DNA from 4 places in the Paenibacillus sp. P46E genome. Region 4 is predicted to be linked to each of the others. Evidence: predicted binding sites of a transcription regulator. Region 4 holds the regulator's gene; each other region holds the start of a gene.
What was found. Region 4 encodes Rex, which represses fermentation and respiration genes when NADH is low (regulators of the CRP and FNR family bind a similar motif). Its sites were predicted from a motif close to TTGTGAAATATTTCACAA; they were not measured.
Positions count from the first base shown of each region.

Region 1: qoxA (cytochrome aa3 quinol oxidase subunit II) is a predicted target of Rex. The motif match lies at 1,585-1,602, and genes of this name have one in related genera.
Region 2: A3849_RS25455 (polymer-forming cytoskeletal protein) is a predicted target of Rex. The motif match lies at 1,311-1,328, and genes of this name have one in related genera.
Region 3: nirB (nitrite reductase large subunit NirB) is a predicted target of Rex. The motif match lies at 1,694-1,711, and genes of this name have one in related genera.

Region 1 covers NZ_LVYZ01000030.1:2,980-6,368, reverse strand. The annotation lists gene qoxB (cytochrome aa3 quinol oxidase subunit I) at 1-280, opposite strand, end outside; gene qoxA (cytochrome aa3 quinol oxidase subunit II) at 320-1,339, opposite strand; gene A3849_RS07850 (polysaccharide deacetylase family protein) at 1,840-2,988, shown strand.
Region 2 covers NZ_LVYZ01000067.1:6,862-10,250, reverse strand. The annotation lists gene A3849_RS25465 (YkoP family protein) at 1-521, shown strand, start outside; gene A3849_RS25460 (polysaccharide deacetylase family protein) at 549-1,247, shown strand; gene A3849_RS25455 (polymer-forming cytoskeletal protein) at 1,387-1,947, shown strand; gene A3849_RS25450 (hypothetical protein) at 2,125-2,592, shown strand; gene A3849_RS25445 (AraC family transcriptional regulator) at 2,634-3,389, opposite strand, start outside.
Region 3 covers NZ_LVYZ01000028.1:108,858-112,246, forward strand. The annotation lists gene ric (iron-sulfur cluster repair di-iron protein) at 1-728, shown strand, start outside; gene A3849_RS07025 (hypothetical protein) at 898-1,599, shown strand; gene nirB (nitrite reductase large subunit NirB) at 1,810-3,389, shown strand, end outside.
Region 4 covers NZ_LVYZ01000110.1:118,527-121,915, reverse strand. The annotation lists gene dinG (ATP-dependent DNA helicase DinG) at 1-1,406, shown strand, start outside; gene A3849_RS31565 (redox-sensing transcriptional repressor Rex) at 1,593-2,246, shown strand; gene A3849_RS31560 (amidohydrolase) at 2,233-3,389, shown strand, end outside.

The DNA of each region.
Region 1 (3,389 bases), on a different contig from region 4:
TATAGTGCTGTGCGTCGAGGAACTTCATTTCCGGCGCTGCGGTTTGCAGACGCATCATCATCGCGTCCACGCCTCCGCGGAACAGCATGAGCAGCGCGGCCAGGATATACATGACGCCGATTTTCTTATGGTCGACCGTGGTCAGCCATTCGCGCCAGAGGTAGCCCCATTTTTTGAAATAGGTAAGCCCGACGAGAATCCCGATAGTAGCAAGTGCGATACTGATCATGGCTCCGTATATCAAGGGTTCGCCGTGAACCTTAAATTTGTCTAAATCCATTAGGGTGGCTCCTTTCAGGTTCTTTCATCGAGCGGTACATTAAGAATTGCTGTTTTGCGTCTGTTCATCTACCGGTGAGCTTGGCAGCGGCTGTTCGACTTCCGGATTCGGTTTACTGTCGAACTCGGTCTGGCTCGAAGGCTCCGGTGAAGGATGGATATCCTTATTGTCCTGATGATCCATATTTCCGTTATCCATATCCATCTCCTTGCCTTCACCGCTCATATGCTCGCTGTGGTCTCCCGGAGGAGGGCTGAATTCCAGATGGGTGGAAGAATACGTTTTACGTCCAAGGAAATCGGTGGCGAGCAGGCCCTTGAATTCCTCCTCTGTAAGCTTAGGAGCCGTTTCTTTGACCTCTTTCACCCACTTGTCATAATCCTTGCTGCTCATGACAAGCGCTTCGAATTCCATGTGGGCGAAGCCTTTACCGCTGAAGTTGGCATTCTTGCCAATATATGAGCCTTCAGTATCTGCGGAAAGATGAAGCGTGGTAAGCATGTCGCTCATCGCATACTTTTGTCCGGCAAGCTGTGGGATCCATAGGCTCGTGATAGTACCGAAAGAGTACATTCTGAACTCTACTGCCCGGTGCACCGGCATATTGACATAATTGACGGTTTCAATACCTTCCTCCGGATAGCTGAAATGCCATTTCCAGTTGGAAGAAGAAGCATAGATGACGAGAGGAGTCTGGTCTTTGTAGTCTTCAGCCTGCTTCTCGACAGCGCTAGTCGTTTTGACTGTCACAACGGACAGGAAGGCTACGATAATAATCGGGATAATAATCCAGATCGCTTCGAGTACCTTGTTGCCCTCCTCGTGCTCCGGAATGTATCCTTCATTGCTTTTCTTGGCCCGGTATTTCACCAGCACGAAGATATATAAGATGTAGACAACAGCCAGAACACCGAGCATCACGAGAATTGAAAGGATGATGGTGTCAGATAAAGTTCGTGCAGACGGCCCCTTCGGGTTCAGAACAGCGAGAGAACTGCATCCCGGCAGGAGGAGAATGAGGCTGAGAAACAAAGCGTATAACGGTCCCTTTTTTTTCATATGAACTCCTTCCTTTAATAGTTCTTTTCATGCACCGATCGTTAGCGGGCAAACATTAACCTGTATCTATAGTAAGAACTACTTACCCATAATGCAAAATACATATTTTGTAATAAAAGCTATAATCGTCCTTAAAAATGTCCATTAAGTTAAATATTTGTGATCAATTTGTTACAACATCCTTAACGTATGATAAAGATCACAGTAACGGTGCGCCTTAAGGTTATTTTAAGAATGTTCAAATTTTGTTCATAATTTCACAAATGTTACTATTTTCGTCACAAATATTTAAGCCTTAAAAGGCCCGGATTCATTGGGATTTGCTTACTCTGACAGCATGCGACGAAGTTTGAGTTCTTTCTGAAAATAATGACATTATGTCATTTATCACAGCAGAACAGTTACAACTTTTTATGCTCACGGTTACAATCTCTCAAATTACGTTATATCTATGTATGCTAAAGTAATAGATAAATATACATAGATTGGAGATTGTGTCGGTGGCTATTAAAAAAGTAATGCTCTTATTCATGTCATTATTCCTGTGCTTCGGTATCATTCAAACAACAGCAAGTGCAACGGGAGTGAACAAATCTCTGAAGCTGGGGGTAGGGGATACCTTAAGCGGTATCACAGCCGTATCCCAAAATGATACCTATTATGTTCCTCTCCGCGCTTTGGCGGCAGAACTGAAGTGGACCCTCACCGGTCTTCCAGATGGTATTCAGGTCGACGGCGGGGGACGCACGCTCAGGCTGCTGGGGGATAATGGGGGAGCTAGGCTCCAGGATGGAACGGTTGTCAAGGCGGATACGTTTCTTCAGAACGGGACATTGATGGTTCCGCTGAAGATAAGCGCCTACCTCGGATATATCATTTCCTTTGAACCGGAGAAATATTTACTGCGCGTCTATGATGCTTCAGCAACCTTGGATGACGCCGGGTTCTTAAGCAAATACAAGAGCGAGCTGACGCCGCCAGTAACCCCCGAAGAACCTGCCAAAGAACCTGCAAAAACTCCTGAAGCCAAGCCGGGTACTACCCTGTATCTGACCTTTGATGACGGACCGTCAGCAACAACGTCACAGCTGCTGGATATTCTGGACAAGTATGATGTCAAAGCCACGTTCTTCATGATTGGCCCCAATATGAACCGTTATCCTTCCCAGGTGAAGCGGATTGTGGAGATGGGAAATGGTCTGGGCTTACATGGCATGACGCACCGCAAAGAGAAGTTCTATGCCTCTGCCTCTGCTGCACTGGCCGAAATGAACGGGGACAACGCGATCCTGCGGAAGATCACCGGCCAAGGAACAACACTGATCCGTCCGCCATACGGCAGCAAGCCTTATTTCACCAAGACCTTTAGAGACAAAGTGCTGGGTCAAGGTTATCATCTGTGGGACTGGAATGTGGATTCGGACGACTGGAAGTACAAAGAGGATAGTGCCACCATCTATACAACAGTCATGAATCAGGTGCATAAGCTGCAACACTCCAGAACCAATCCGGTGATCCTGATGCATGACCAGAAAGCAACACTCAAAGTACTGCCGCGCCTGCTGGAGTCGCTGAAGAAGGAAGGCTATACGTTCGAGATTATTACGAAGGATGTCGAGCCGTTGAACTTCTGGAGGGACAAGCGCTAAGCATCTCTAGGGTTGAAACTTTGGAGGGACAACATTGGTTATTATGAAAAAGAACAGGCTGCGAGGGTGAATCAACCCCGCAGCCTGTTCTTTTTTTGTCATTGAATGGGATAACCCGCGGGTAACAACGGCAGGACTGCCGTTATTTCGGCCCCAAGTGGGCGAACCGCCACGAACAACGGCAGGACTGCCGTTATTTCGGCCCCAAGTGGGCGAACCGCCATAAACAACGGCAGAAATGCCGTTGTCTCAGCCCCGGGTGGCCGGACCGCCATGAACAAAGGCAGGACTGCCGTTGTTTCGGCCTCGGTGGCCGGACCGCTATAAACAACGGCAGAAATGCAGTTGTTTCGGCCCCAAGTGGGCGAAATGCCGTTGTTTCAGTCGATGGGTGAGCGGTT
Region 2 (3,389 bases), on a different contig from region 4:
CACATTTTCGCGGAGCGGGGACCTCTCACTTTGGCATTTGCAGCGTGATGCTCAAAAAACACAGAGGGCAGGCTATCATATGCGAGGATTCGACGGTTATTCATGATGGGGAATGGGTAGGAGAGCTGCACCTTGATAATGGTAGTATCCTGAAGCTGATCAAGTCTCAAGGCTCTGACCGGGCTGCGCTGCGTACAGCAAGGCTACTGCGTCAATCCATGCGTCAGATCCATGAAGCCTTCGAGTCACAATCAGAGTTCAAACAGGTCAAGGCTTTGCTAGGGATTACGCTGCTTCACCGGGGACTAACACATGGTCTGGGGTTTGAGCAACAGGCTCTGCAGCCAGGGATTTTCAGACGGATGACTACCGTTTATTTACGTCTGCTTCTTTCTGCACTACATCCTGAAGGAATGAACAGAATCAGTCAACGAACGGAAAAGCTGGTCCCGATGCTGCTGATCCATTCACGTTCCTCACTGAAAAACCGTTTTTCCCCCGGAGAGAAGCTGCCAGGCTAATATACATAACGGATGAAGGAGGAAGCGATGCTCATTTATCTAGCAATTGGAATGGTCACTATCTTTTTTTTGTACATGTTAGCACCAAGTCTGATCACAAGGCTGACTGGATATGGTGTATTGCGCCAAGGGACGACTCCCAAACAGGTGGCCTTTACATTTGATGACGGGCCGCATCCGGAGTATACGCCTAGGCTACTGGATCTTCTGAAGCTGCATCAAGTGAAAGCCACCTTTTTCGTTCTTGGTGCTCAAGCGGAACAATACCCCGAGCTGATCCGAAGAATGGACCGGGAAGGCCATCAGATTGGTATTCACAACTATGTTCATACGTCCAATTGGCTGATGCTCCCAGGCACCATCCGGCAAGGGCACCTGGAGCGGACTGCAGATATTGTGGAGTCTATTATCGGAACCAGGCCCAATCATTACCGTCCGCCCTGGGGACTCATCAATGTGTTTGATTTCTTGCGGCTCAGGCAGTACCGGATTGTGCTGTGGTCGATAATGGGACATGATTGGAGCCGCGAGAGATGTCAGACCTCCCTGCGCTCCACGCTGTTAGACCGGATGAAGGACGGGTCCATTATTTTACTGCATGACAGCGGGGATACACTGGGGGCAGATGGCAATGCCCCGCATTATATGCTGCAGGCTTTGGAGGAAGTATTGCTGCAGCTGAAGACCAGGAATCTGAGATGTGTAAGGCTGGATGAAATGGCTTAACCTGCTAGCGTCTATTCGTCCAATGCCTTAATTTTATAAAGATAAAAAGTGATAGACACAATTTCGTGAAATTAATCACGTTGTTTTTATTAAAATTTTAATATATAATATGAATATACCAAAAACAGGGGGAATTATTGTGAAGCTAGTAAAAGGATTATTGGTTGCAGGTGTGGCGGCAGCGTTGTTGTCGGGTTGCGGAAATAATAATAATAATGCGAAAGAAGCGGCTAGCGCATCACCGGCTGCAAGTGCAGCGGCAACTACTACAGATGCACAAAGCACAGCATCCATCGTGAACCAAGCAGATGCCTTTACCAAAGCCGTTAGTGCAGATGGTAACTGGATTGTAGCGATTCTGAATGACCTGACTGTTGACACTGATGTGGTTGTTGCCGGTGAATTCCATGATAAAGGCAAAGCAGAAAATGCTATCTACCGTAAACTGGCTCTGTACGCACAGGATGCAGACCACAAGATCACTGCCAGCTACACGCTGACTGCTCCTAAGGTCACTGTACAAAGTGAAAACTTCAAAGTGCAGGGCGGAACGATCAAAGGTGACGTATATGTAGAAGCCAAGGGATTTACTTTGGATAAAACAGCAACAATTGACGGCAACCTGTACTTTAAAAGCGATGATCTGAAAACAAGTGCTGTTCTTGAAGGTAAAGTTACCGGCGAAACAGCCGTGAAATAATTGAGCTTCTGAATCATAGCTATTATAAAATCTTATTGAAAAGCCTGTAGAGCTGACCCATTCCGGGTTCGGAATCTACAGGCTTTTTTGTATACAACAGGGATTTAAAGCACGGATTTCCTGTGAATAGCTGTATAATGGAAAATAGATGGGTGACTATTAGTCGAGGTGATGAATATGAAGCGGATTTTCGTTCTGTTGCTGTTAAGCACCATAGTATGGATTAGTGGGTGTAGTGGAAAGCACAACATATATGACGGGATTGATAAGCAGGATATTAAGGATATTGAGACTGCCAAGGATCTTAATTTCATCTATTCATATAAAGGACACACTGATAACTGGGTGTCCACTTATTACGTCTATCAACTGAAGAAGGACAGTGACAACCATATCACAAGATTGTTCTTGAAATATATCGGCAAAAAGCCGGGGCCATCGGGTGAAATGAAATATGAATACAGCACAGAAGGCGGCCATAAAGGAAGTGGAACCCTGTCTGATGCAACTTCGCCTTCCTTTATATATAATCTGGGATCTTCAGGAGGGAACGGTTCCATTGCTGATCAGGATTCTGTGGTGAAAATGCAAGTGGAATGGAACGGAGGCAAGGAAGAAATCAAATTGTTGCCTGAGCTCCAGTAGTCCAGAACCGTTAATCTTTGTTTCGCATGACTGCCGATCTCTCAATTCAGCTGTGACCTATATTCATAGGCCGTAATGCCGAACATACTTTTGAAATGCCTGTTGAGATGGGTCAGATCCGTAAATCCGCATTCGGTGACGGCAGTATAGACATCCTTGGTCCGCTCGATGGCTTGCTTGGCATGTTCTACTTTGCAGTTCAGGAAGAATTGATAAGGTGAGATGCCGGTATGGCTCTTGAATGCCCGGATGAACTGGTATTTGGACATTCCAAACTCCTGGCAAAGATCGTCCAGCTTCAATACGTGATCTATGCTGAAATACATTTTTTCCTTTGCCTGCTCGACAAGCTTGTTATTCGTTCTCTGCCCCATATCGAAATGTTTCTGTGTGACGCGACCGGCTATTTTCATTAGCAGCTCGCTGCACAGCACTTCATCTTTGCCCGACTGTATGGCATAATTCAGTCTTAATATGCACGATGCTAACTCTGCATCGTAGACAATGGGGGAGGAGAAGCGCAATTCTTGGCCGCCGAGGATCTCCGAGAACAAGTCCGGCTTAATGTACAGCATCACATAGTCAATGCCTTCCCTGTCATAAGAGCTGCCGTCATGATACTGTTCCCGGTTGAACAGCATGACTCCATTCTTATGGGAGGCTTGATAGCTTCCCTCCAGATTATACTGCTGTATGCCGCGCAGGGTTACGCCGATGGCATATTCCTCGTGGCAATGCTTTTTGTAAGTGAAATCAGTAAAACTTGCCGACAAAGCCAGGATACCTGCTGATTTGGC
Region 3 (3,389 bases), on a different contig from region 4:
CGGCCAAACAATTGAACAATACAATGACGGATACATCCGCTCAATTCACCGGTGAAGCAATGGTAAGAGATATCGTCCTTCAATTCCCCAAAGCAGCAGATTACTTCAAGGCACAGCGGATTGACTTTTGCTGCGGAGGCGCGAAGCCTTTGGCAGAGGCGGTAGCCGAAAAAGGGCTTGATACAGAGGCAGTACTTCAGGATCTGAACAAGCTGTATGCCGACCATCCGGTGCTGGAAGAAGATACGGCCTGGAACGAAGCATCGTCAGAAGAGCTGGTTGATTACATTATCAACAAGCATCACAACTATTTGCGCGAGGAGCTGCCGCTCATCGCCCAGAATGTAACAAAGGTCTTCCGCGTCCATGGAGAGGATTCTCCGCACTTGGCTGAGGTGTACCGCTTGTTCCATACGCTTCGTGAGGAATTGCTGGAGCACACGGCCAAGGAAGAAGAAAGTGAATTCCCCAAAATGCTGGCCTATGATAAAAATCCAACCGCTGAAGGGTTGGCTGAGCTGCGCGGACTGCTAAGTACGCTGGAGGAGGAGCATGACGGGGCAGGAGATATTTTACGCGAGCTGCGGAGAGTTACAGGGGATTTCACCCCACCGGAGCATGCTTGCACCACTTACCGTCTGACCTATGCCCGTCTTGAAGAGCTGGAGGGCATGACCTTTGAGCATGTCCATCTGGAGAACAACATTCTTTTCCTGCGCTACCAATAGAAAATTAACATTTCATAAGTCCCTTCGGGGACTTTTTTTGTGCTGGAATAAGGAGTATTTGAGAACGGCACCCGTTTACGTTATTCTTAAAAAAGACAATGTACATAATCAAGACATGTCTGAACAGCAGCGGAAAGCTGGAGTCAGGCGGGAGAAGGCGGTGCCGGGAATGTCCGCGAAGTGGGTGTGGCGTATTTTACTGGGAATAATGATAATTGCAACCTTGAGCGGCTGCTCATCGGTTCTTGGCACTCCAACAGATGGGAACGATGCCGGGACTGGAAATGCCGGACCAGGCTTTTCGGTTCGGGTCGGTGACAGCGAGCTGGCTGGAAGCGCGGGCAGGCAGCTAAGTGAAGCCTATACAGATGGGTTGACGCTCATCGAGCTGCTCAAGAACAGTGGCGTAGCCACGTTTGCGGATGACGGGAACAAGATTCTGGCAGTCAACAAAGTATCTTTGAGTCCCGAGTGGATTTGGGAGATTCAATTGAACGGCAAAAAAATAACGGATTGGAACAGCCGCGTTGACCGCGGGGATACCCTCGTTGCTGAAGCTGTCCCAGCAGCAAGCGGGGCAGAGTTGCAGCCGGTCATTTTCACTGTTAACGGGGGTAGTGAGCAGCCGCAAATGACGCATTCTTACGTGCTGCCGTATACCGAGGACCTGTCCGTACGGGGTGTATTGAAGACCAGTGGAATGGTGCAGCTCTCCGAGGATAATAAGACGATAATCAGTATTATGGATTACAAGCCACTCAGTAATGAGGCATGGATGCTGAAGGTAAATGGCAAGCAACTGCTGGACACCGGGATCGATATGAAGCTTAGACCACAGGATACTCTGGAGGTTGTGCTTGTGTTGCTCTAAATGAAGTACTATTTCGCCACATTCCTTAGGCTTACGTCAAGGAATATGGCGTTTTTTTGTGTCCCAAAAGAGTTAAGGAAGCGTGATTAAAATTATGTGAAATGCTTCACAATTGGTGTGACTGCAATCACAAATCCGCTTTAAATTTTAACAGTATAATTTCTTTATCAAATCATGTTGTGATGAAGTTCAGATGCATGAAGGAGGGTCATGACAGTGACAGTGGAGAGAGAAAAGCTAGTACTCATAGGTAACGGAATGGCAGGAGTAGGCACAATTGAGCAGATTTTGAAGCTTGGCGGCGCTTATGATATTACTGTGTTCGGAAGTGAGCCGCATCCCAATTACAATCGCATTATGCTGTCCTACGTTCTGGAAGGCAGTAAAACAATCGAAGACATTATCCTCAATGACCGCCAGTGGTATGCGGATCATCATATTACTTTGCATACAGGAACTACAGTTATCCGTATTGATGAAGCATCTCGGCAGATCATCACAGATAATGGACTGTCTGTTGCCTATGACAAAGCGATCATTGCTACAGGCTCGAACTCGTTCATTCTGCCAATACCGGGAAGCGACAAGGAAGGGGTAGTTGGCTTCCGTGATATCGCAGATTGTGATGCCATGCTTGCAGCAGCCAAGCAGTACCGCACGGCAGCAGTTATCGGGGGCGGACTCCTGGGACTGGAAGCGGCCAAAGGACTTGTGAATCTCGGCATGGACGTTACGGTTGTGCATCTGCTGGAAGATCTGATGGAGCGCCAGCTGGATCATACAGCTTCCTCCATGCTTCAGGCAGAACTGGCCCGCCAGGGCGTGAAGTTTGCTATGGGCAAGCAGACCGTTGAGCTGACCGGGTATGAACGTGTGAACGGACTTCGCTTCAGTGACGGAACGGAGCTGGCCGCGGATTTTGTAGTCATGGCTGTGGGAATTAAGCCGAATACACAACTCGCCAGAGAAAGCGGCATTACGGTAAATCGCGGGATTGTTGTCGATGACTATCTGCAAACCTCGATGCCGGATGTATATTCCGTAGGTGAATGTACAGAACACAGAGGAACTTGTTATGGTCTGGTTGCACCGTTGTTCGAGCAAGGAATGGTGCTTGCGAAACATTTGTGCAACGTGCCAACTCAGCCTTATGAAGGTTCGGTTGTAGCCACCAAGCTAAAAATCTCTGGAGTAGATGTCTTCTCTGCCGGTGAGTTCACAGAAACCGCAGAGCACACGGTCATCTCAGCCAAAGATGAATGGAAGCGGACCTACAAGAAGATTTTGCTCAACAATAATACCATTGTCGGAGCAGTCCTCTTCGGCGATGTCACGGAATCGGCCAGTCTGCAGAAGCTGGTGAAGCAGGGTGCAGAAATGACTGAGGAGATTTACAGCGAGGTTATGGGCACAGGCTGCTGTGGCGGAGGCGGAGCGAAAAAGAGCTTGTCGGTGGAAACGATGGCCGATGAAGAGATTGTCTGCGGCTGCAACGGGGTGACCAAGAAAGCCATTGTTGATGCTGTTACGGAGAATGGTTTCACCACTGTAGATGAGATTAAGGCCTGCACCGGGGCTACCCGTTCCTGCGGGGGCTGTAAGCCAGTCGTGGAGCAGATATTGCAATTTGTCCTTGGGGACAGCTTCCAGCAGAGTGCCAAGCAGGGGATCTGCAGCTGCACCACTCTAAGCCGAGATGAGATCGTAGCCGAAATCACCTCCAAAGGCCTGAAAACGACCAAGGAGGTCATGAATGTACTGGACTGGAAGCAAGCCGAGGGCTGCTCCAA
Region 4 (3,389 bases):
TGAAATACTTCACCGTCGCCCATACGCTTACGCGTCTCTACAAAGACAGCCGGAGCGGCCAGTTGCCTGCTCTGCGTCAAACGCTGCAGTCATCAGGCAGTGAGCAGGCTGCGGAATGGAGCGGTGTGATCGATAGGATCTACCCGGACCTGCTTACGGTTAAGGAATCGTGGGACACGCTTAGTGATAAACTGTTTGCCCTGCTGCCTGAACGCAGTGACGCCGCTGCCGGAGAAGCCGGACAACTGGTTACCCGACTTCTGCCGGGCAAGAAGCCCAAGGATTGGGAAGATCTAGCTGCACTTGAGAACACACTTCATCTTAGTCTAAGTGATATTATTCGCAAGGGCGACAAGATGCTCAGTGAAATGCGTGAATCGGAGAGTCAATCATCTTCGGATAGTCTGGTGACGGATATCGGCGGGTTATTTAAGGACTTGGCCTCCATCCGTGAACAAGTGCGCTTTTTCATGAATCTGAATGACGAGAATATCGTCTACTGGATGGAAGGCAGCGGCAACTATAAAGGGAAATCGCTGCAGCTGTATGCCGTTCCGGTCGATGTCAGTGCCCAGCTCAAGGAACTCTTTTTTGATAAAAAGAAAAGCATTATCCTTACCTCAGCTACTTTGTCCGTAGATAAGTCCTTTCAATTTATGATTGACAATCTGGGACTGGGCGAGTCCGCTGAACAGGGAAGGCTGATGACAGCGCTGCTCCCATCTCCGTTTAAGTACCGTGAACAGGCACTTCTGGTGATACCGCGTGATTTCCCCAGTGTCAAAGGCAGTGTGGGTGATGCCCGTTTTGTCGATAAGCTGGTACATTCATTGGCGGAGGCCGCTGTAGCAACACGGGGCCGGATGCTGGTGCTCTTCACATCCTATAAAATGCTGCGCCAGGTCTTTGATCCTCTGAAGGAGGCGCTCGTCTCTGAGGATATAACTGTACTGGGACAGGGAGTGGAAGGCGGCAGCCGGAGCAAGCTGATCCGGCGTTTTCAGGACAGCTCCGCCTCTGTATTGCTCGGAACAAGCAGCTTCTGGGAAGGTGTGGATATTCCGGGTGAGGCTTTGACCTGTCTGGCCATTGTCAGACTGCCTTTTCAGCCGCCGAACCATCCGCTTGCGGAAGCTAAGGCCGAGCTGCTTCAGGCTCAGAAAAAGAACCCGTTTATGAAGCTGTCGGTTCCCCAGGCGGTTATCCGCTTCAAACAGGGTTTCGGCCGGCTGGTGCGTACTGCCCAGGACCGGGGTATTGTTATAGTATATGATACCAGGGTGATCGAATCTTATTATGGAAAGTATTTCCTCTACTCGCTGCCTGGACCCAAAATGGAGCATATGCTGACGGATCAGATGGTTCCGCGCATTGCAGAATGGCTCGAAGACGGCAGCATATCTTAACCTGCAATCATATCAAATCTAGCCAATGAATAACGAAACTCCGTTCTTCTGGTGTCCGGTTTAAGCTGAGACGCCAGGGAACGGATTGTACTTATGCTTACAAAACTTGGCATATGCTTACGAAGTGAGTTTTGTACGAAGTAATACTATGATGCATTGCTCACAAAACTTTTAGGAGGAGAAAATATGAAATCGGATAAAATATCGGAGGCCGTGGTACGCAGACTTCCAGTGTACCTGCGCTTCCTGAATGATCTTCTGAAGCGTGAAATCTCCACCGTATCTTCCCAGGAACTGGGACAAAAACTGGATCTGAATCCGGCGCAAATCCGCAAAGATTTGGCCTATTTCGGGGATTTCGGCAGAAAAGGTATTGGCTATGATGTGTCATACCTGATTGAGAAAATCCGTCATATCCTGAAGCTTGACCAGCAGATCAACGTGGCATTAGTGGGTGCTGGTAATCTCGGCCATGCGCTCTCTAATTACAATGCATACTTGAAGGACACGATGAAAATCACTGCTGTTTTTGATTCCTATGCTCCTAAGGTCGGGCAGAAAATCAACTCACTCGTTGTCCAGCCCATGGAAGAGCTGGGAAGCACGATCCGCGAGCAGGGTATCCGCATCGGTATTATCACTGTACCGGATAGTGAAGCACAGAATGTTGCAGATATTCTGGTGGATTCAGGCATTGAGGCGATCCTTAATTTTGCACCTGTAATCTTGAAGACACCGTCTAACATCCGGATTCACGCTGCTGATTTTACTACCGATTTGCAGAGTCTGGCCTATTATTTGCATGATGGAAAGGACGAAGTAGAAGATGAACATCAATAAGACTGTCATTGTAAATGGACGATTTCTGGTGCCGGGTACGGTGAATCCGGTTCTAAGCGGCTATATGACTATAGAGAATGATCTCATCACATACATAGGAGAAGACAAGCCTGTCATTGAAGAAGGGACACAGACCGTTGACGGCAGCCGTCTGCTGTTCATGCCGGGTCTGGTCAACACGCATGGCCACACGGCCATGTCTCTGCTCCGCGGATATGGGGATGACATGGTCCTTCAGAACTGGCTGCAGGAGAAGATGTGGCCCATGGAAGAGAAATTCACCAGTGACGATGTCTACTGGGGAACCTCTTTGTCTGTGCTGGAAATGCTGAAGGGTGGTACAACCACCTTCCTCGATATGTATGACCATATGGACAGGGTTGCTGAGGTTTCTGAGCAATCGGGAATGCGTGCCGTGCTTATGCGCGGGGTTATCGGCCTCTGTCCGGAGGTTGTACAGAACCATAAGCTGGTGGAGGCGATAGCCTTTGCGCGGAACTGGCATGGAAAGGCGGATGGAAGAATCACAACGATGATTTCCCCGCACGCCCCTTACACTTGTCCTCCTGAATTTTTCGTGAAATTTGTACAGGCTGCCCATGACCTGAACCTGCCAATGCATACACACATGTCCGAAACCCGGCGGGAGGTCGAGCAGAATGCCGCAGATTACGGTCTGCGTCCGGTAGCGCATCTGGAGAAGCTGGGGATGTTCACACGCCCGGCTCTCGTGGCTCACGGGGTTCATTTGAATGATGAAGAAATAGAGATTCTAGCGCGTTACAACGTAGGAGTATCCCATAATCCGGGCAGTAACTTGAAGCTCGCAAGCGGTGTAGCACGGGTGCCGGAGCTGTTGCGTGCGGGAGTCAAGGTATCGCTGGGCACTGACGGTGCGGCAAGCAATAATAATCTGGATATGTTCGAGGAGATGCGACTGGCTGCTCTGATCCACAAAGGTGTGAGCGGTGATCCAACGGCAGTACCGGCACCGGAAGCATTGCTGATGGCGACCGAATACGGTGCACAGTCGATTTTCCTCGAGAATACCGGACGTTTAGCTCCGGGAATGAAGGCTGATTTCATTGCCCTGGATATCGACCAGCCGCACTTCCTGCCGCATACGGACCTGCTCTCCCATGC